Regions from separate parts of the Comamonas sp. AG1104 genome, predicted to be linked through region 4. Evidence: predicted binding sites of a transcription regulator. Region 4 holds the regulator's gene; each other region holds the start of a gene.
What was found. Region 4 encodes sigma-54, which starts transcription at its own class of promoters, with help from an activator protein. Its sites were predicted from a motif close to TGGCANGNAANCTGCTTT; they were not measured.
Positions count from the first base shown of each region.

Region 1: DFO48_RS10840 (flavin monoamine oxidase family protein) is a predicted target of sigma-54. The motif match lies at 3,636-3,653, and genes of this name have one in related genera.
Region 2: DFO48_RS16950 (transglutaminase family protein) is a predicted target of sigma-54. The motif match lies at 3,134-3,151, and genes of this name have one in related genera.
Region 3: DFO48_RS05400 (ammonium transporter) is a predicted target of sigma-54. The motif match lies at 2,339-2,356, and genes of this name have one in related genera.

Region 1 covers NZ_QQAS01000003.1:511,959-517,359, reverse strand. Annotated here, with positions in the region: gene DFO48_RS10855 (MFS transporter) at 1-796, shown strand, start outside; gene DFO48_RS10850 (RidA family protein) at 888-1,433, opposite strand; gene DFO48_RS10845 (cytochrome c) at 1,452-1,949, opposite strand; gene DFO48_RS10840 (flavin monoamine oxidase family protein) at 1,980-3,575, opposite strand; gene DFO48_RS10835 (sensor domain-containing diguanylate cyclase) at 3,880-5,401, opposite strand, start outside.
Region 2 covers NZ_QQAS01000005.1:490,026-495,426, forward strand. Annotated here, with positions in the region: tRNA gene DFO48_RS16935 (tRNA-Leu) at 110-191, shown strand; gene DFO48_RS25460 (hypothetical protein) at 435-581, opposite strand; gene DFO48_RS16940 (RNA-binding protein) at 909-1,250, opposite strand; gene DFO48_RS25880 (hypothetical protein) at 1,359-1,565, opposite strand; gene DFO48_RS16950 (transglutaminase family protein) at 2,155-3,042, opposite strand; gene DFO48_RS16955 (RNB domain-containing ribonuclease) at 3,235-4,548, opposite strand; gene DFO48_RS25195 (DUF1566 domain-containing protein) at 5,062-5,401, shown strand, end outside.
Region 3 covers NZ_QQAS01000002.1:175,104-180,504, reverse strand. Annotated here, with positions in the region: gene DFO48_RS05415 (glutathione S-transferase family protein) at 1-75, shown strand, start outside; gene DFO48_RS05410 (SDR family NAD(P)-dependent oxidoreductase) at 148-897, opposite strand; gene gspF (type II secretion system inner membrane protein GspF) at 1,073-2,296, shown strand; gene DFO48_RS05400 (ammonium transporter) at 2,428-3,630, shown strand; gene DFO48_RS05395 (5'-nucleotidase) at 3,692-4,609, shown strand; gene DFO48_RS05390 (EF-hand domain-containing protein) at 4,681-5,148, shown strand; gene DFO48_RS05385 (hypothetical protein) at 5,215-5,401, opposite strand, start outside.
Region 4 covers NZ_QQAS01000003.1:708,747-714,147, forward strand. Annotated here, with positions in the region: gene DFO48_RS11785 (DUF711 family protein) at 1-898, shown strand, start outside; gene DFO48_RS11790 (aspartyl/asparaginyl beta-hydroxylase domain-containing protein) at 1,032-1,955, shown strand; gene DFO48_RS11795 (RNA polymerase factor sigma-54) at 2,131-3,732, opposite strand; gene lptB (LPS export ABC transporter ATP-binding protein) at 3,878-4,660, opposite strand; gene lptA (lipopolysaccharide transport periplasmic protein LptA) at 4,657-5,313, opposite strand.

The DNA of each region.
Region 1 (5,401 bases), 200 kb from region 4:
CCTGGGCGCCGTGCTGCTGCCCAAGCTGCGCAAGCGCCTCGACACCGACGGTCTGGTGCTGTTGGCCTCGGTGGTCAGTGCCGTGGTGATGGCAGTGCTGAGCCTGGCGCCGCCCCAGTGGGCTGCAGTGGCGCTGATGCTGGTACTCGGTCTGGGCTGGATTGTTGCGCTGACCACGCTCAACGGGGTGGCCCAGGCGGTGCTGCCAAACTGGGTGCGTGGCCGGGGTCTCGCCATCTACCTGATGGTGTTCAACGGCGCCATGGCCCTGGGCAGCCTGGGCTGGGGCCTGATCGCCGGCCAGTTGGGCCTGCCGGTCACGCTGCTGATCGGAGCCGTGGGCCTGGTGCTTGTGTCCCTGGTCTTCCACCGCGTCAAGCTGCCCACCGGCGAGGCCGATCTGCAGCCGTCAAACCACTGGCCCGAGCCTTTGCTGGCCGCACCCCTGGCCCACGATCGTGGCCCGGTCATGATTCAGGTCGAGTACCGGATTGCGCATCAAGACCTGGCCGCCTTTTTCCGGGCCATGCAGCAAGTGGCCCAGGAGCGCCGTCGTGACGGTGCCTATGCCTGGGGCGTGGCCGAGCACACCGGCGAGCCGGGTCGGGTGATCGAGTGGTTCCTGGTCGAGTCCTGGGCCGAGCATCTGCGCCAGCATGGTCGTGTGTCCAGGGCCGACGCCGACCTGCAGGCCGCCGCTTTGCGCTACCACCAGGGGCCGGACAAGCCCGTGGTCCATCACTTCCTGGCGCTCGATGCGCGCAGCACCCAGCAGGAAGCGGGCTCCCCCCACTGAGCGGCGCTGGAATCGGCATTCATCGCTGACGGGACAGGCGATGAATGCCACACGGTTTATTTTTCCAGAGGCTGGAGCAGAGGTCGTTGCATCACTTGACGGGCTTGGCGGCACGCACTGCCACGACCTCGATTTCCACATACCAGGCCGGGTTGGCCAGGGCCGCAATCTGGAAGGCCGAGCGTGCCGGCAGGTTGGGCTGGGCAGCCGTGCCAAAAAACTGGGTGTAGCCACGCATGAAGCCGGCAAAGTCCATCTTGTTGCCCTTGGCGGGATCGGCCACCAGGAAGACCTGCATTTTCACCACATCGCTCATGCCGAGATTCATGCCCTTGAGTTGATCTTCCAGGCCCTTGAGGATGGCGACGGTCTGACCCTCGGTATCGCCGCCGTAGGCCGCAGGATCAGTGGCGGGCTTGGACTTGTCCACCACGGGCGGTACCTTGCCGGAGAGATAGACAGTGCGTGCATCGGTGGGAATCTCCACGGCCGCAGCAATGGGGAAGGTCGAGCCCGGTGTCCTGTAACGCAGGACATCGCCACTTCCGGAGGTGGTGGCAGCGCAGCCGGTGAGCAGGACTGCCGCTCCCAGCAGGGCGGCAGTGGTGGCGGTCTTGAAGATGGATGGAACGTTCATGTGCTCTCCTGAATGGATTTATGGTGTTACGCGAAAGGGTTTGACGTCGGCGGCAGACAGCTTGTCCGGGTACTGATTGCCGAAGTTGCTGCGCACATAGTTCACGACGTCGGCAATCTGCTCGTCGGACAGCTTGCTGGCAAAGGACGGCATGCCGTGCAGGCCGTTCATGACGACCGAGGCCGGGTAGGCAGCGGCTGCCAGCTTGGGGTTGGAGGCCAGCGCAGGGTAGAAGCCCGCTCCCTTGGCGCCTTCGCCCTTGACCATGTGGCAGCCCTGGCAGATGGCCTGGTACAGGGTCTCTCCGCCGTTCTGGCTGAAGCGTGGACGGACTGCCGAGAAGTTCTGCATCAACGCCTGGGTATCTGCGGGCGAGATGGAAAGAACGGCGGCAGACTGCAGCGTTTGCAGGTTTTTCACATCCTGGGTTTTCACGCCCTGTGATTGGGCCAGGACGGCACCGGAGAAACCCAGGGCCAGGGCGCAAGCGGCGCAAAGACGGTGCAATGTGTGCATGGTGAAGTTCCTTGTGGCAGACATGGGCGATCAGAGACTGGAGGCCTTGGCGTGCAGACGCTGGATTGCGTCCAGCGAGGACAGCACGGCACCTTCCTGCCAGGCGGGGATGTAAGAGACATGCTCGCCCGCCAGCACCAGGCGACCGTCGATCTGGGCCAGATCCTTGTAGTGCTGCTCGCGCAGTGCATCGGTCCAGTTGCCAAAGCAGCCGTTGATCCAGGGCATGCGATGCCAGGCGACCGATACGCCGTTGAGGAACTCCTGCTTGTATTGCGGGTGGATCTGCGCGCCGTACTCCAGCGCCAGGCGAACGCGCTCGGCCGGCTTGAGTGAGGAGAAGCGGTAGCTGTTGGAGTTCTCGAATGCATAGGCGCCCAGCAGCACGGCGGGGCCGCGGCCCATATAGCCGGTGGAGGGGTAGGAGATCTGCTGGATCGGCAGGTCGGTGTAGCTGATGCCGCCGTAGATTCGCTCATCCTCTTCCCAGAAGCGGCGCTTGAACTCCAGTCCGACTTTCATGGAGCTGCCGTAGGGCACGGCAGCAATCGCGTTCTGCATGGCGCTTCCGGCCTGCACTTCGATCTGGCTCAGGATGGACAGTGGAATCGTGCATACGCACCAGTCGGCGCGGGCCTGCAGCGCGGCGCCAGGCTTGAGGGCGTCCGCATAGTCCACGATCACGCCCTTGTCGTTCTGGGCGATCCTGGTGACCTTGGCGTTGTAGCGGATGGCAGAGCCCAGATCGCGTGCCATGGCCTGGGCCAGCATGTCCATGCCGCCTTCGGGCTGGAAGATGGTGCTGTGGAATTCGTAGATATTGCCCACGCCCATCTGGCGCCACAGATTGGATTCAAGCAGCTCGTGCAGGCCCATGGGCGTCGAAGGTTTGGCCAGCGCCATCATGCCGCCGCCTGGGTCGATGTCGTAGCCACGGAAATCGCTGACCGCATTGCTGGCGCGGTAGCGGTACTCCTTGTCCAGCACGCCCCAGGCCTTCAGACTCTCCAGCAGGCGTTCCTTGTCTTCCCGGCTGACGCTCTGGTCCAGCGCGCCCTGATTGGTAGCCTTGGATAGCAGCTCGGCCACATGGCCGTAGACATCGGTCTGCACATGGCGAAAGCGCTGCGGCTTGCCAGCCAGGGCCTTGCTGTTGTGCAGATAGGCGTTGTAGTTGACCTGGTTGAAGGCTTCTAGCTTGATGCCGAAGCGCTTGTAGTAGTCCAGCATCGCATGATGGTGATAGGGCACGCGCCAGGGGCCGGGGTTGAAGTAGTTGCCCTTGGCAAAGCCCACTTTCTGACGTGTACCGTCGAGTTCGCTGAACTCATCGCCGCCGCGCAGCGTCCAGCAGCGGCCGCCGGCTCGACTCTGGTATTCAAGCAACTGCACCTTGTAGCCGGCCGCACGCAATTCGTGGGCTGCCACCATGCCTGCCAGGCCAGCGCCAAGCACCAGAACCGATGCACCAGGTCTGGCGTTGCCGAGCTTGACCGGACCGCTGTAATGCGATTCGGCGGCATATCCCAGTGAACTCATGGCTTGATACATGGCACTGCCGCCCGCGACCTTTCCGATCATCGAGAGCAGTTGTCTGCGACTGACATGTTTGCTTGGCTCTGGCATCTGAAATTCCTTTGCTGTTGTGTATTCCGCTGTCCATTCGGGGCTGCGGGGCAAGGGTTTTCAGCAAGAGCTGTGCCAGGGCTGGGGGCTCAGGGCATTAGTTCAATGAAATCAGTGGCTTGTTATGTATTTCAGGTCAACCTGTGTTCAATCCCCTTAACTTGTATGGTGCATGCTCACTAATTTGAAGCATTAATGACCAAATTGGTGCAACGGAGTCACACAATGAGCTGCAAAAAAGCGTATCGGCTGTGACAGCGGATACGCCTTGAAAGTGGGGGACTGAACTACGGCTCTGCCGGGCTCAGAGCTCGCTGGGAGGCTCGCTGGCCTCACTGACCATGACACGATTGCGTCCACCCCGCTTGGCCGCGTAGAGCATGACATCGGCCTGCTGGAAGACGGCCTTGATATCGGGGTCGCTGTCGGGCCAGTGGGCCACGCCCAGCGAGATGGTGATATGGCCCACAGGCTGTATCTCCATCTTCTCGACCATCTGGCGCAGGCGCTCGGCGACATGGGCGGCGGCCTCCAGCACCGTGCCGGGCAGCAGCAGCAGAAACTCCTCGCCACCCACTCGACAGGGCAGGTCATCGACACGCGAGACCTCGCGCATGGTGCGTGCGAGCTGTTTGAGCACCTCGTCGCCTGTATCGTGGCCAAAGCCGTCATTGATATGCTTGAAGTGATCGATGTCGATGGCAATCACCGAGAACGGCAGCGCCTGAGCCTGGAAGGCGCCGATGGCGGCCTCCAGATGGCGGCGATTGCCAAGGCCGGTCAGCGGATCGGTGTTCACGTCCTCGCGCAGCTTGGTGATATTGCGCTGCAGCAGGCCAAGGCCCTTGAGCATGGCTTTCTTGAGCTCGTAGGACTCGAAGTACCATGACTTGACGGCCTGAATGTTCTGCGCCGTCTCGGGCTTATCCATATCGTGCGCGCCGTTGGCCAGTTGGCGCAGCGGGCTGGCAATGCGGCGCGCGCTCCACCAGATGACCACCAGCATCAGCAGGGCGATGGGCAGGGTCTTGTAGAGCACGGAGCGCATCAGCTTGTTGAGCGGGGCCAGCGTGGCAGCCTTGGGACGCTGGGCCACAATGCCCCAGCCCGAAGCATGGATGACGGCATAGCCGGCCAGCATTTCCACGCCCTTGCTGTTGACGACCGGCGCCGTACCCGACTCGCCCCGGATCACGGAGTTGATGACATCGTTGTTGATCACCTGATCGCCGATACGGTGGTTGTCGGGGTGATAGATGATGTGCCTGTTCTGGTCCACCACGTAGACATAGGTGCCATCCTGGTAGAAGTGCGAGCCCAGCAGGGTGTCGAGGATGCTGTCTTCCTTGAGGTAGATGCTGCCGCCTACCGCTCCCAGGAATTCGCCCTGAGGGTCGAAAATGGGCTGCGATACAAAGACGATGTAGTTGCCGGCCGTTGACATGTAGGGCTGGCTGATGACGGGCCCACGAGTGCTCAAGGTCTGTGTCACCCCGGCACTTTGCAGCGTCTTACCCTTGATCTGCAGGGTTTCGGGCGATGTGGCCAGCACATAGCCCGTGGGGTCGATGATGGTGACGGAGTTGAAGCTCTTGGTTTGCAGGCGCAGACGCGTGGCCTCCTTGGCCAGATAGTCCACGTCATTCATGTGTGCACCCATCAGATTGGCGCTGTATTCCAGCTGCTGCAGGGCGGATTGCAGAAAATCATCCGTGCTCTGCGCCAGCTTGGTCGCATAGGCATGGTGACCCTCGAGCGTGTTGTCGATCAGCTGCTGGCGCTGCACCAGATAGCCGGCATAGAAAGTGTTGAGAAACGGGATCAGC
Region 2 (5,401 bases), on a different contig from region 4:
AAGCAGCGTCAAACAGCTCCCACGCAAAGCCGCCCTGAAGAGGAACACAAAAAAGCCTGCAATCGCAGGCTTTTTTCTTTTACAGCAGAAAGTCGCTCCACCGAATGCTGCCGTGGCCCCACTTCAAGGCGCAGGAGACTCAAAATCCCCCGCCGCAAGGCGTGCCGGTTCGATTCCGGCCCCGGGCACCACGGATGTGGCGCTATAACTTTTGAAGACGTTCCGGGAGATGTTCCGGCATGTGTTCCGGTTTTTAGCAAAAAGATTGCCTGCACGATGACTCATCTTGCAGCCAATTTTTTTACAGCTTCCAAAGTTCAAGACTGCAGATACCCAAGCACATTGATCATGCATTGGTAAGCCGCTGATCGAAGTGCCGGCGCGGCTCTTTTGAGACGGTCAAAAGTCGCGCCGACACAAAGCCTATCCCTTACCTACTTGCTTTCAACCAGCGCCTCAGAGTTCAGGACTGGCGCAACTGTTTCGGACTCAGCAGCTTTGCGCTGAGCCTTCTCAGCCTTCTTTTTCTTTTTCTCGAGCTCCCGCTGCCTTTTTTCGAATTGGTAGTTGGGTTTTGGCATCAGGCGATTCCTTAGTGGTTTAAGTTACCCACCATAACCGATGAACCGTCCTGGAAAGCCTTAGTTCGCCTGGAACTGTTGTTCGTTTGGCTTCCTGCTCAACTTGACGACCTGCATGCTGATGCCAAGGATGAGCGTCACAAGCATGTGATGTTGCGACCTTGCCATCAGCCCGCGCAACCACAAGCTAGACCTAACACGCTGCATTCCTCAAAACCCGCACCTCATAGAAGGCCCGCGAGCAGTCTGCAAGCCGTAGCAATCGGCCCACTCACTGAAACAAAAACGCCCTCGAACTGAGGGCGTCTTCTTGAGTTCGCAACTAGATCAGTAGCCGCCGCCATAGCCATCGTTGCCATAGCCAACATTGGGACGAGAGCTGGCACGAAATTCGCGGTTGCCACCGAATCCACGACCTTCTTCACGAGGTTTCGCAAGATTGACAACGATCGAACGTCCATCGACGGACATGCCATGCAAACCCGAAATAGCTGCCTGGCATTCGTCCGCAGACGTCATTTCTACGAACGCAAAGCCCTTGGAGCGTCCAGTCTCGCGATCTATCATGACTTTGGCAGAGGTTACCGTTCCGAACTCTGCAAAGTTGCTTCGCAGGCTGGAGTCGGTCACGGAGTAAGGCAGGTTGCCAACGTAAATTTTAGTGCTCATGGGAGCCTTTTCTAGTGGTGACGCATCAAGGATTGACGCATCGTTTGAATGTGGCGGCGCTAGTGGGAATCCACAGCAACCGGATTAAGTGGAGAGCTCGTTAGCGGCTCAGCACGCAGATGGCTGCATGGTGGTATGCAACCAACCTTGGGTTACAGCAAAGATCTTTGCCGCTTCGGTCGAGGCAAATTTTTTGTCAAAGCGAAAAACACGGCAGTAGTTGCTGTTTTGCCTTGTGCGCTGAAGTGCGAAGGAAGCTTGAAAGCGACCGCAATTGGTCTTGTGTGATGTGGGCGTAACGAAGTACTTGCCCATGGCGATAGGAGTCAGTGGAATCTAGTTCAATCAGAGCAGGCCGATCGACCCGCATGAGCTTTCGATAACTCGATTGGCTGCTGCTCTACAACCAACGGTGCGAGATGTCTCGCGAAAGTTTTCTTACCGGAGGATTTTTTGCCTTCTGGAAGACGCTGCGAGAAGACTAGCTAAGTCTGCAGCGGAACTTATTATAATACTTTTATATAAAAAACACAACTTTTATTATTTTTGGCTTTAATTTGCTGTGCTTGATGCGCTGCACATCTGCAGACTACTGCTCCAGCCTCAGTGGCTCCCGCGTATCGAGCCTCTGCCGTTGGCCAGTTGTAGCCGATCATCAGGGATCTAAAGCTAGGCTGAGGCTGCATCAAATATGCCGAATGGCGCCAACACCAACAACTGCTCAGCTTCCTTCACTGTCCCTTCCAGCAGCAACCCTCCTTGCCTTGTAGTGGACACATCAGATAGCAACGCCCTGACTGTCAGCCTGAGAGAAGCCTGGGTTTCTTACTAGGGATTGGCGGCACACACGCTACTCCAAAGTACCGCAGCAACTTCTACCTCAATGCCTATGCATCACATGGAACTATTCCGTTGACAGAGCAAGCGACGTATAAACGGGCCACTCCCAATTCTTCTTCTCCGAATGTTCAACTTGAACATGAATGTGCGGAGGCTCACTGATCACGCTGCCAAATATGGTTGCGAAAGCCACATCTGCGGCATCCCGCCCTGTTGCAATTCGCATCAGCCCCATGGGAATTGACGTTCCTGATGGGTCAAAAATATACCAGCGATATCCCAGATAAACTTCCACATAGGCGTGGAAATCGCTTGGCCCTAGAGCCGGATCAGCACCATAGTCAGTACCTGTCACAAATCGCGCAGGTAAGTTGATTGCTCGGCAAATTGCTATCATTAAATGAGCGAAATCACGACACACACCTACCCGCTCGATCAGCGTGTCGACTGCTGAAGTTGTACCAATGGACGTATTCGACCGAAATGTCACGTTTTGCCTCACCCAATCACAGATCGCTTGGGCTCGGGCGTAGCCTTGCGGCAGATGACCAAACCGGTCGACCGCAAACTTCGACAACCGGTCCGACTGACAGTAGCGGCTGGGATAGACATATTGCAGCACCTCTAACGGCAACCGCCGAACAGGCACCTCTGAAACGTATCCTGGCTCAGCTTTATGGTGAGAAATCTCTACGATTGCCTCGTAATGCACAGTCAGTGTGCCAGGCATAGCACTGACCCTTAGACAACGTTGCGTGACGTCTTGACATTGTTGAATCTCCCAGTCAGCACTTGCCTCACTTAATGTCAAATGCTCAGATGACACTTGTTGATGAGAAGTATTAGCAGCATGTATGTAGAAGAAAAAATCTGCACCGTGCTCTAAAACTTGGTAGTTCAACTTCAGTTGAAAATTAAGTCTGATCATTGCAATCCCGGGCACCCAGAACATCAAGGAAAACTCCTGTCGCTGATCAAGCATTCATCTGCGCCGCGCATTCTGGGTTGCCATTGGAATATGCGCTTCAAGCAGTAGTTCCGGGAATGCCTGCAGCATGCCAGGGGGATATGAAAAAACTTTTCGGCAGAAGATCACCTCCTAAACCCTCCACTTTTACCAAGAGCAATATTTCTACATTGAATCTCAATGAACGGTAGTGAAATCAATAAATCCACGCTCAACCGAGGTAGAAACAAGCTTTACCTTCACTTTTTGACCCACATTAAGACTAGGGAGGTCTCCCTTCAAGCGACCTTCTACGGGAGGTGTAAAAATACGCACCCAAGTTCCGCGCTCCCCTACGCCAATGATGAGACCAGCAAATATTTCACCTATTCGATCATGCAATAACAGGGCAGCCTCCGACTTACGCACCTGCCTTTCTACTTTTTGAGCCGCATCCTCTTGAGTGGTGCAATGCGTGGCAAGAGCCTCCAATTCATCGTAGGTATAGGGAGGCTTTTCCCCAGCAAGTGCAGATTTGAGTAGACGCAAGGTAATAAGGTCTGGGTAACGTCGATTAGGGGCGGTCGAATGCATGTAGTCTTGCACCGCTAATCCGAAATGGCCGATAGATTGCCCGCGCGGGCGCTCAACTACATATTCACCTCGCCCCATCAACTTTATGATCACCAACGATAGATCCGGAAATCTCAAGGGATCTGCCTGGTGCTGCATTGAAAGAAATGCCTGTAAAGCCTCTCCATCAGGCTCATCTGGCAAGCTCCAGCCGTAGTTTTCAGCGACTTCGACAATTCTCTGCCAACGCTCTGGTGAACGGACTACCCTTCGCATTGAAGCGGTGCCTTGCGCGGCCAAGAAGCGCGCCGTGCAACCGTTAGTTGCAATCATCAACTCCTCAATCAATTGACGAGCCCGATTGTGTGGCTGTTGGCGAATGTCGATGATGATGTCGCCGTCAAACACAGCATGAGGCTGAAAAGTTTCTAACTCCAGCGATCCTTGCGATCGCCTTAGCAATCGCAGTTTCTGAGCGAGTTCATCTTGCATCCTCAGCTGGGTATCCATCCCCGCAACGTTCTGCGCTGGCTCTGGCAACTCCCCGACTCCCTCGAACCATTCCGACACTGCGTCGTATGCAAGCTTTGCTTTGTTCCGCACAACTGCCCGATATATGTTCGATTCAATCAGAAGACCATCGCCACTGAAAGTCATCTCTGTGATAAGAGCCAGGCGATCTTGATCTTGGTTCAAAGAGGTGAGATCTGTACATAGCTGCTCTGGCAGCATGGGAAACACTCGAGCAGAGCTATAGACAGAAGTTGTATTTAGCCTCGCATGCTCATCAATCGGAGAGCCTTTCTTGACCACGCTGTCAACATCAGACACGGCAACGAAAACCCTAACATTGCCCTGCTCTAGCTGCTCAATTGATGATATTTGGTCAAGGTCGCGTGAGTCATCGTTATCAATTGAACACCACAGCAGTTGAGTCATCTGATGAATTCCATGGCCAGACTCTTTAGCGTGACCAGATAGGAGAGACAACTGTTCGAGAACGCTGTGCGAGAACTCTGCTTCCAAGCCTCGGCTATACATGGCCCAGGCCGCGAGGGTTGAGATATTTTCTCGGTGATTCGATAGAACGTCTTGCATAGTGCCTTGACCTTCCATTTTTTCAATACATTTTGAACCGAAATAGCTCATTGTCAAAGATATATTTAATTATCTATAACACTACTACAGCCATTAGCAGACATAAAATTTCTAATTGAGAGCAATCCATACAATATTCAAACTCAAAATTATATAAACTCAAAAAATCAATACTTAAAAGGCTAAACAACTATCTTCAAAATGTATTTTTCACGCTAAAAATTAAATAAAAGTAATATTTTGTATTATTTTTATTTAATTACAAGAAATGGAGTACCCTAATAAGAAAAAACAAAATAACTTTCAATAAAAGATAACATTCAAAAACTGAATTTAATTCAACCGAGATAAATCATGCGCATCCCTCAATTCTTATCCAGCATAGATACTGAATATGGGAAACCGTTTGAAGGTGGATTCTACGGTGGATTAATAAACATTAACTCAAACATTTATGCGATAGTTTGGGCTCCAAAATCCACTCAAATCAAAGAAAAAATTGACGTTGAAAAAGCAAATGCATTTGATCCTGCTGACAGCAGCAGCAATACTATCGCTTTAGCAGATGCAGGAAGCCCGCTTGCTAAAGCTGCACTTGCAGCAAACATCAATGGATATAACGATTGGCTGATACCAGCACGTGACGTATTGGAGCTGGGTTATCGCATGCTAAAGCCATCTCGAAATCGTAACT
Region 3 (5,401 bases), on a different contig from region 4:
CAGCGTGCAGCCTCGGTGCGCGCCGACGAGATCGACGGCGATATGCAAGCCGCCGCCATGGCGCCGGTCGTTTAAAGGTTTTGGCCTGCAGCGATCGCCAGTCAGGCGCAGGGTCATCAAAACCTATAGCAAGCCGCTGCAGAGCACTCAGCGTGCCAGGTAGCCGCCGTCGACCGGGTAATAAGCGCCCGTCACAAACGACGCGCGGTCGCTGGCCAGCCAGGCCACCAGCTCGGCGATCTCCTCGGGCTGGCCCAGGCGTCCCATGGGGTGGGCCGCCACCAGCGCCGCATGCGTAGCCGGGTCCTGCTCCAGACCGCTGATCATAGGAGTGTGGATAAAGCCCGGCCCCACGGCATTGACGCGCACGCCCCTGGCCGAATATTCGAGCGCGGCGGCCTTGGTCAGGCCCAGCACGCCATGCTTGGCGGCCGTATAAGCTGCAGAGTTGGCAAAGCCCACGGCGCCGAGTATGGACGCCATGTTGATGATGGAGCCGCCACCGCCCTGCAGCATGGCGGCGATCTGGTATTTGCAGGCATAGAAGACGCCCGAGAGATTGACGCGCAGCACCTGCTCCCAGGCATCGAGTGGATAGTCGGCCGTGGGTGCACTGGCTCCGCCGATGCCGGCGTTGTTGCAGGCCACATCCAGGCGGCCGAAGTGGCGCATGGTCAAGGCCACCAGTGCTTCGTGATCCGCCGCGCTGCCGGCGTCGGCGCGCAGATACAGTGCCTCGGCGCCCAGCTCGCGCACCAGGGCTGCGCTCTCATGGCCCTGCTCCTCGTTGAGGTCGGCCAGCACCACGCGCGCGCCTTCCCTGGCCCATGTCAGCGCCACACAGCGGCCTATGCCGGACGCAGCTCCCGTCACCAATGCAACCTTGTCCTTGAGCATCGAAACCTCGCATTCTTGAATCGGCAGGCCATTGTGCCGACCCAGCCTGCGCCCGTCATGACCTGCCTCAAGTCTGCTGCGCGCTCTCCAATGCCGATGTGCTGACATCATTAGTCGCTACCATCCTGAGAACGTGTTTACGTTCTAACCCCTCACCTCTCAGATCGATTCGCGCATGCCCGCCTTTACCTTTGAAGCCCTGGATGCCCAGGGCCAGACCCGCAAGGGCACCCTGGAAGCCGACAACGCCCGTGCCGCGCGCAGCCAGCTGCGCAGCCAGGCCCTGGTGCCGCTGCAGGTCGAGCCCGTCGCCGCAGGCAAGGGCCAGGACCGCACCGGCGCTTCCGGATGGTTCACGCGCCCGGTCTTCAACTCCACCAGTCTGGCGGTATGGACGCGCCAGCTCTCGGGGCTGGTCAGCTCGGGCCTGCCCATAGAGCGCGCGCTGGCCGCGCTGGCCGAGGAAGCCGAGGACGAACGCCAGCATCAACTGGTTGCAGCGCTGAGGGCCGAAGTCAATGCCGGCTCCAGCTTTGCCAGGGCACTGGAGCAGCACCCACGCGAGTTTTCCGACATCTTCTGCGCCGTGATCGGTGCCGGCGAATCCAGCGGCAGCCTGGGCCCGGTGCTGGAAAACCTGGCCGACGACCTGGAGGCGCGCCAGGCCTTGCAGTCCAAGCTCATCGGCGCCTCGCTGTATCCGGCCATCGTGACTCTGGTGGCCATCGTCATCGTGGTCTTTCTGGTCAGCTATGTGGTGCCGCAGGTGGCCGGCGTGTTTGCCGGCACCAAGCGTGCGCTGCCGTTTCTCACCGTGGTCATGCTCGGCATCAGCGACTTTGTGCGCCACTACGGCTGGTTCATGCTGGCCGTGGTGCTGCTGGCTGCCGTGGGCCTTCGGCTGGCGCTCAGGAACGAGGCCTTTCGCGAGCGCTTCGATGCCCAGTGGCTGCGTCTGCCGCTCATAGGCCGGCTCTCGCGCAGCTATAACGCGGCGCGCTTTGCCGGCACGCTGGCCATGCTGGCCGGAGCGGGCGTACCCATTCTCAAGGCCCTGCAGGCCGCCGCCGAGACGCTGAACAACCGCGCCCTGCGCGCCGATGCCATGGATGCGCTGGTGCTGGTGCGCGAAGGTGCGCCACTGGCCTCGGCCCTGGCTCAGAAGAAGCGCTTTCCGGGCCTGGTTGCCATGTTCGCGCGGCTGGGCGAGCAGACGGGCCAGCTGTCGCTGATGCTGCAGCGTGCCGCCACCCAGCTGTCCACCGAGGTCCAGCGCCGTGCCATGCACCTGGCCACGATTCTGGAGCCCCTGCTGATCGTCGTCATGGGGCTGGTGGTCATGCTCATCGTGCTGGCCGTGCTCATGCCCATCATCCAGCTCAACCAGTTCGTCAAATAGGCCGGCCGCGCCCGCAACGGTGCGGAAGCGCCCACTCCAGCTTGGCGCAATTCTTGCTTTCTTTTAGTGCATTGCGGATTTTTTCCGCAATTTCGCACCAATAAATAGCAAATTTCAGCTGGAGCGTTTTCATGCAAGCACTAAAACAGGGCGCGGATGCCCTGTTCATTCTGATGGGCGCCGTCATGGTCCTGGCCATGCACGCCGGTTTCGCCTTCCTGGAACTGGGCACCGTGCGCCGCAAGAACCAGGTCAATGCCCTGGTCAAGATCCTGGTCGACTTCTCGGTCTCCACCGTGGTCTATTTCGCTCTCGGCTATGGCGTGGCCTACGGCACGCACTTTTTCGTGGGCGCCGAGCAGCTGGCGGCACTCAACGGCTACGGCCTGGTCAAGTTCTTCTTTCTGCTGACCTTTGCCGCTGCCATTCCCGCCATCATCTCGGGCGGCATTGCCGAGCGCGCCAAGTTCTGGCCCCAGCTGATCGCAACCGCCATGATCGTGGGCCTGATCTACCCCTTCTTCGAGGGCATTGCCTGGAACCAGCATTTCGGCGTGCAGGCCTGGATCAAGGCGCTGACCGGCGCCGAATTCCATGACTTTGCCGGCAGCGTGGTCGTGCACGCCGTGGGCGGCTGGATCGCCCTGGGAGCCGTGCTGCTGCTGGGCCCGCGCCGCAACCGTTACCGCCAGGGCGGAGCGATTGCCGCCACACCGCCCTCCAGCATCCCCTTTCTGGCCCTGGGCGCCTGGATTCTGATCGTGGGCTGGTTCGGCTTCAATGTGATGAGTGCCCAGAGTCTGGACAAGATCTCGGGTCTGGTTGCCGTGAACTCGCTGATGGCCATGGTGGGCGGCACGCTGGCCGCCCTGGCCGTGGGCAAAAACGACCCGGGTTTTGTGCACAACGGCCCGCTGGCCGGCCTGGTCGCGGTCTGCGCGGGCTCGGATCTGATGCATCCTCTGGGGGCACTGGTCGTGGGGGCTGCCGCCGGCGCCATCTTTGTATTCATGTTCACGCTGACGCAGAACAAATGGAAGATCGACGATGTGCTGGGCGTGTGGCCGCTGCACGGTCTGTGCGGCGCCTGGGGCGGCATTGCGGCCGGCATCTTCGGCACGCAGGCACTGGGCGGGCTTGGCGGCGTGCATCCGCTGGCCCAGCTCATAGGCACGCTGATGGGCGTGGCCTGGGCCGCGCTGGGCGGCCTGCTGGTCTATGGCCTGCTCAAGAAAACCATGGGACTGCGTCTGAGCCAGGAGCAGGAATTCGACGGCGCCGATCTGTCCATCCACCACATCAGTGCCACGCCCGAGCGCGAAGCCAACTGGTGAGGGAGCTTCGGCCTGCGTATCATCGGACCTTGTCTGCACATCCGCTCAAAGCCGTACCGCCATGGCCATGACCCTGAACGACAAGCTCGTCGTTGCCATCTCCTCGCGAGCCCTGTTCGATTTCGAGGAGGAAAACCGCCTCTTCGAAGACAGCGACCCCGCGAGCTATCTGCGCCTGCAGCGCGAGCGGCTGGACGTGCCTGCCGCACCGGGCGTGGCCTTCTCGCTGGTCAAGAAGCTGCTGGCCTTCAACACCGAGGGACAGCAGCATGTGGAGGTGGTGCTGCTCTCGCGCAACGACCCCGTCAGCGGCATGCGCGTCTTCCGCTCGGCCAAGGCCCACGGCCTGCACTCCATACAGCGCGGCGTGTTCACCCAGGGGCGCGACCCCTTCGGCTATCTGCGCCCGCTGGGAGCCCAGCTGTTTCTGTCTGCGAATGCCGATGACGTGACCCAGGCACTGCAGCTGGGCTACCCGGCCGCCCACGTGTTCACCGACTCCATGCGTGCCAGCAGCAGCCATCCGCGCGAGGTGCGCATCGCTTTCGACGGAGATGCCGTGCTGTTCTCCGACGAGGCCGAACGCATCTTCCAGGCCCAGGGCCTGGAGGCATTCCAGCAGCATGAGCTCGAAAAAGCCGCCCAGCCGCTGCCCGAAGGCCCGTTCAAGCCCCTGCTGGCCGCCCTGCACCGGCTGCAGCAGGCCGATGTGGCCGGCATGCGCGTGCGCACGGCCTTGGTCACGGCGCGCAGCGCCCCGGCCCATGAGCGCGCGCTCAATACGCTGATGGACTGGAAGATCGATGTCGATGAGGCCATGTTCCTCGGCGGACTGGCCAAGGGCGGTTTTCTGCGCGAGTTCGAGCCCGACTTCTTCTTCGACGACCAGACCGGCCATGTGCGCAATGCGGCCGGACATGTTCCCTCGGGCCATGTGCGCAGCGGCATTGCCCATGACAAGGCGGCGCTGCCTACGTAAAGCTTGGCAAAGTCCGGCAAGCGAATGCAAAACTTTGAAAGTGCTGCGGGCCGGAGCTTGAGAATGCCGTCATGGCCCTCATCTATATCGCTATGTCAAAAGCCAAGAACCACCCCATCGTCGCGCGCAGCAGCTCGGTCATGAAGACCGCCATGGGCGTGCTGCTGACCAGCGCCGTACTGCTGCTGCCCACGGTGCGCGCCGAGGAAACCGCCGGCGACAAGATGGGGGAAAGACAGGGAACCCAGCTCTCCAAGGGCGAGATCAAGGCCCAGCAACAGTTCAAGATGCTGGACTTCAATCAGGATGGCAAGCTCAGTCGCAAGGAAGTGGCCATCATCCCCAAGCTGGCCGCCGCCTTTGACGAAACCGACACCAACAAGGACGGCTTCGTCACCTATGAGGAAGTGCGCGCCTTTGCCGTCAAATACCGGGCAGCGCGTGAAAAGGCCAAGGCCGCCGAAGCCGTGGCGGCTGCGCCGGCCAAGGACGACACTTACAAATCAGAAGCAGATAGCGCTGACCCTGAAAGCAAATAAGGTATAAAGATAGCTGAATCGCTTGAATATCAAGCGTAATCAGCTATCAAAATCAAAGCAATCGCCTTACTTGGCGTTGCCGCTGCGCTTGACCCTGGGCTCGGAATAAGTCAGCGGCTCATTGCGCGCCGTCTGCTTGTTCTGCAGCAGATCTTCCGACTTGCTGGTTTCCTGCGCCTGCTCCACCGCCTGGGCGCTGGCGCGCCACATGGACTGGATGAACTCAATCAGCTGCTTGGAGATGGGCTCCTTG
Region 4 (5,401 bases):
GCAGCTGATTGCAGCCTATGGCGACCTGTGCAACGCCTGCGTGAACATCGATCTGGATGAACATGGCTTTGTGCAGACCGGCTTGCTGGCCCACAGCGTGCAGGCGATTCAGCAAATCGCGCGCATCACGCCTCGCGGCGAAGGCAATTTCAACTTCACGGTCAACTTCAACTGCGCACCCGGCATTCCCTATTTCCCGGCCAGCTACCACCGCGGACAGCACCACGGCGCCCTGGTGCTGGGCCTGGAAACGCCAGACCTCATGGTGGCTGAACTGCAGGCGCTGCAGCAGCAGCGCCTGCAACTCGATCACGCGGCGTGGTTCAAGCTCGCATTCGATCGCCTGAGCCAGACCCTGAACGAGCATGCCACTGCCATCCAGCGCTGTGCCGACGGCGTGAAACTGGCCGAGGGCTGGCATATCGCGGGCATGGACACCTCGGCTGCGCCGTCCAAGTCCTGCGCCTCCATGGTCGATGTCTACCAACTGCTGGGTGTGCCCCATTTCGGCGCCAGCGGCACGGTGGAAGCGTCGGCCCTGCTGACCCGCGTCTTCAAATCGGTAAGCGGCGTGACGCAGATCGGCTTCAGCGGCCTGATGCTGGCCGTGACCGAGGACCAAGGCCTGGCCCAGGCCAGTCTGAATGACGAATTCGATATCCGCGCCCTGCTGACCTACAGCAGCGTCTGCGGCATCGGCCTCGATACCGTGCCTGTGCCGGGCGACAGCAGCGCCGAGCAGATCGCCGCCGTCATGCGCGATACGGGCACCATGGCTTTTCGCCTCAACAAGCCGCTGACGGTGCGCCTGTTCCCCGTGCCGGGGCTCAAAGCAGGCGACACAACGGCCTTCGAGAGCGCGGATCTGTGCAACTGCGCCGTGCTGGCTCTGCCTTGAATATCTAACAAGCGGGCTGCTGCGCTTGGCCGTCAAGCGCCGGCAGCTATAGCTTTTGATATTCCCCTACCCCGGTTCTGTTTGACCTGCCCCCATGGTGGCCGCCGGGGTGCCCCCGGTAAAATTGGCCCTTATGGCAAAAATTATCGTTCTGGCACTGGTGCTGCTTTTCTTTGGCTGCGGGCTGTACATGCATCTGCGCGGCAAGGTGCGCCACAAGGTGGTCAAGCAATTGTTTGACCACTCCACGTTCACAGCGCCGTTCAACGTCTTCATGCTGATGTTCAGCAAGGTGCCGCGCACGCCCTATCTGCCCACCAGCACCTTTCCCGAACTGGCGCCGCTGCAGGCCAATTGGCGCGAGATCCGCGAGGAAGCCGTCAATCTGCAAAAGAACATGCAGATCAAGGCTGCCGCCAACAACGATGACGCAGGCTTCAACTCCTTCTTCAAGACCGGCTGGAAGCGCTTCTACCTCAAGTGGTACGGCGATGCCCACCCTTCGGCCATGGAGCTGTGCCCCAAGACCACGGCCCTGGTGAAGTCGATTCCCAGCGTCAAGGCCGCCATGTTTGCCGAGCTGCCGCCCGGCGCCAAGCTCAATCTGCACCGCGACCCCTATGCGGGCTCGCTGCGCTATCACCTGGCCGTGCTGGCCCCCAACGACGACCGCTGCATGATCGAGGTCGACGGCAAGCCCTATAGCTGGCGCGAAGGCGAAGGCGTGATCTTCGACGAGACCTATATGCACTGGGCCGAGAACCGCTCGGAAGGCAACCGCATCGTGCTGTTCTGCGACGTGGAACGCCCCATGACCAATGGCTTTGCCCAGTGGCTCAATCACTGGCTGGGCAAGAACGTGGTGGCCGCCGCCAGCTCGCCCAACAACGAGGGCGATCCGCGCGGCATGATCAGCAAGCTGTTCAAGATCTCGTTCTATGCCGGCAAGTACCGCCGTGCCTTCCGCGACTGGAATCCGACCTTCTACAAGATCCTCAAGTTCGGACTGATGATTGGCGTGCTGGTCTGGTTTATCTGGTGGTTGGTACCGAATTAACCCCCTGAGGCGCTTTGCGCCTTCCCCCTTTCTCTTCGGAAGGGGGACGACATCTTCGCTGCAGGGCGGCCTTTGCTTGCTGTCCCTCACTTGGATCTTGCTTCATCAAGACATATGGCTCTAAACAAAAAGCCGCTGTGCGATGCATCAGCGGCTTTCTTGTTTCTAAGGCGCCCTACAGCGCCTTGCGCAGCGTGGTCGTCGGTATCTTGAGCTGCTCGCGGTACTTGGCCACCGTGCGGCGCGCGCACTCGATGCCCTGCTCCTTGAGCATGTCTGCCAGCTTGGCGTCCGACAGCGGCTTCTTGGCATCTTCGGCATCGACAAACTGCTTGATCAGCGCACGCACGGCCGTGCTGGAGGCACTGCCGCCGGTTTCCGTGCCCAGGCCCGAGCCGAAGAAATACTTGAGCTCGAACGTGCCCTGGGGCGTGGCCATGTACTTGGCGGTGGTCACGCGGCTGATGGTGGACTCGTGCAGGCCCAGCGTATCGGCGATATCGCGCAGCACCAGCGGGCGCATGGCCAGCTCGCCATGCACAAAGAAGTTCTTCTGCCGCTCCACGATGGCTTCGGAAACACGCAAGATGGTGTCGAAGCGCTGCTGGATGTTCTTGATGAACCAGCGCGCCTCCTGCAACTGCTGCTGCAGCGCTGCATGACCGTCGCTGTTCTTGTGGCGACGCAGCACGCTGGCATAGATGTCGTGCACGCGCAGACGTGGCATGACCTCGGGGTTGAGCTGCACGGAAAAGTCCGCCCGGCCGGCGCCGGCCCGCACCGGGCGCACGATGACATCGGGCACCACGATATGGCGCTCCACGTCGACAAAGCGGCGCCCCGGACGCGGCTCCAGCCTGGCGATCAGGGCCATGGCTTCGCGCAGTTGCTCTTCGCGCGCGCCGCACAGGCTGGTGAGCTTGCGCAGATCGCGCCGCGCCAGCAGGTCCATGGGCTGCGCACAGATGGATTGCGCCAGCAGCAGCCGGTTCATATGCGCCTCGGTCGTGCCCTCGTCCTCGGCAGTGCGGATCAGGTCGCGCAGCTGCAGCTGCAGGCACTCGGCCAGATCACGCGCGCCCACGCCCACGGGCTCCAGACTTTGCAGCAGCTTCAGAGCAATGACAAAGTGCTGCTCCAGCTCCTCGCGCTCTTCCAGGTCGTCGCCGGCAAGGCTTTGCGCCAGCTCCTGCAGGGAATCCTCGAGATAGCCATCGTCGCTGAGCGACTCGATGAGAAAGCGCAGTGCCGCCATGTCCGCCGCGCCCAGATGCAGGCTCAGCGCCTGACGATGGAGAAAGTCGGTCAGGCTCTGGTGCTCGCGCGCCAGATCGATGGCATCGGTTTCGTCATCGCCATCGCGGTTGCGCGTGGAGCTGCTGGCCGAGGGCGTCTCCCACTCGCTGCTGGATTCGCCGCCCCACTCCCCGTCCTGGCCGTCCATGCCGTCGGCCTCCCAGTTCAGCGTTTCAGGGGTTTCGGGGGTTGATGCTTCCGCTACCGTTTCAGTAGCTGATTGCGCTTGCAATGATTCATTTTCAGAACGAATACCATCTGAAGTGCTGTATTCACTGGCGCTAGCAGCTACATCTACAGGAGCATCTCCCGCAGTTTCAGCCTCATCGCCCGCACGCTCCAGAAAAGGGTTGTCGACCAGCATCTGCTCGACTTCCTGCGCCAGCTCCAGAGTGGAGAGCTGCAGCAGCTGAATGGATTGCTGCAGCTGCGGCGTAAGCGACAAATGCTGCGAAACGCGTAGCGAGAGACCTGGCTTCATCGAGGCGCGGCCCCCAGACAATCATTGCAAACGCGCGCAGTGCTATGGGTTTGCCGCCGGGCTGCCCCAAGGCAAACCTCGGCGCTGCCGGTCAGGGTCCCTTCCGGGGGCAGCGACCACACAAAGTGAGGGAGCGTGGGAGTCATCACATCCTGAAATGTTCGCCCAGATAGACGCGGCGCACATCGGCGTTCTCCACGATCTCCTCGGGCGTGCCTTCGGCCAGCACATGGCCGTCGCTGATGATGAAGGCGTGGTCGCAGATGCCCAGCGTCTCGCGCACGTTGTGGTCGGTAATCAGCACGCCGATGCCGCGTTCCTTGAGGAAGCCGATGATGCGCTGGATCTCGATCACCGCAATCGGATCGATACCGGCAAACGGCTCGTCAAGCAGGATGAAGCGCGGCTGCGTGGCCAGGGCACGCGCGATTTCCACGCGCCGGCGTTCACCGCCGGACAGCGCCAGCGCCGGCGACTGGCGCAGATGCTCGACGCGCAGCTCCTGCAACAGGCCGGTGAGGCGCTTTTCGATCTCGCCCTGCGTCAGTGTCTTGCCCTGCTCGTCTTTTTGCAGCTCCAGCACGGCACGCACATTGTCTTCCACGCTGAGCTTGCGAAAGATAGAGGCTTCCTGGGGCAGATAGGACAGGCCCAGGCGCGAACGCTGGTGGATCGGCATGCCGCCCACCGGCTGGCCGTCGATGAAGATCTCGCCGCCGTCGCTGCGCACCAGGCCCACGATCATGTAGAACGATGTGGTCTTGCCCGCACCGTTGGGGCCGAGCAGACCGACCACCTCGCCTTTTTGCACGGACAGGGACACATCCTTGACCACCTTGCGGCTGCCGTAGGACTTGGCCAGATGCTTGGCCTCCAGGCGGCTGTCGGACTCGCCGCTGCGGCTGCTGGAGAAAGTCGGCTCGCTCATTTCTTCTCGTCGGCTTTCTCGCCGCCCAGTGTCATGCTCTGGCGCAGCTGCGTGGCAGGTGTTGCAGGTTTGGGCTGGGCCCCCGGCGTTCCGTCCTTGGGCGCCATGATGGCGCGCACACGACCGCCCTGCCCCACGGAGGAGCTGGGCAGGCCACCACTGGTCTTCTGGCCATCGACGGTATAGACATCTGTGATGTTGTTGTAGACGATGATGGAGCCCGTGACCTGATCGCTGAGCTGACCGCCACGGTAGCGGCGCATCTCGCCACGACGGATGAACTTGACGATATCGGCCTTGCCGTCGTATTCGATGACTTCGCCTTCGCCTTCGATGAACTCCTCGGGCTGACCGGCCACCGTATCGCGCTTCTGACGGAAGAACGCCCGCTTGCCGGCCTCGGCCTTGATCACACCGTACTGATAGCCCTCGGCGTCCTGCCGCACATCGAGCTGAGCACCGCGCAGCACGATGGTGCCCTTGGTCATCACCACATTGCCAGTGAAGACACTGGTCTGCTGCAACTCGTCATGACGCAACGCATCCGCCTCGATATTCATGGGCTTGGCGCTGTCGGCCTTTTCGGCATGGACAATGCCGGTCGCTGCTGCCAGGGCGCAGGCCAGCGCAAGAGGTAGGAGTGTTTTTTTCATGGAAGGCACGTTTCTTGCATCCATTGTAGTCATTCCCTTTTTGCAACTTGCGTAAAAAACACCCACAAAAAAGCCCGCACGGCGGCGG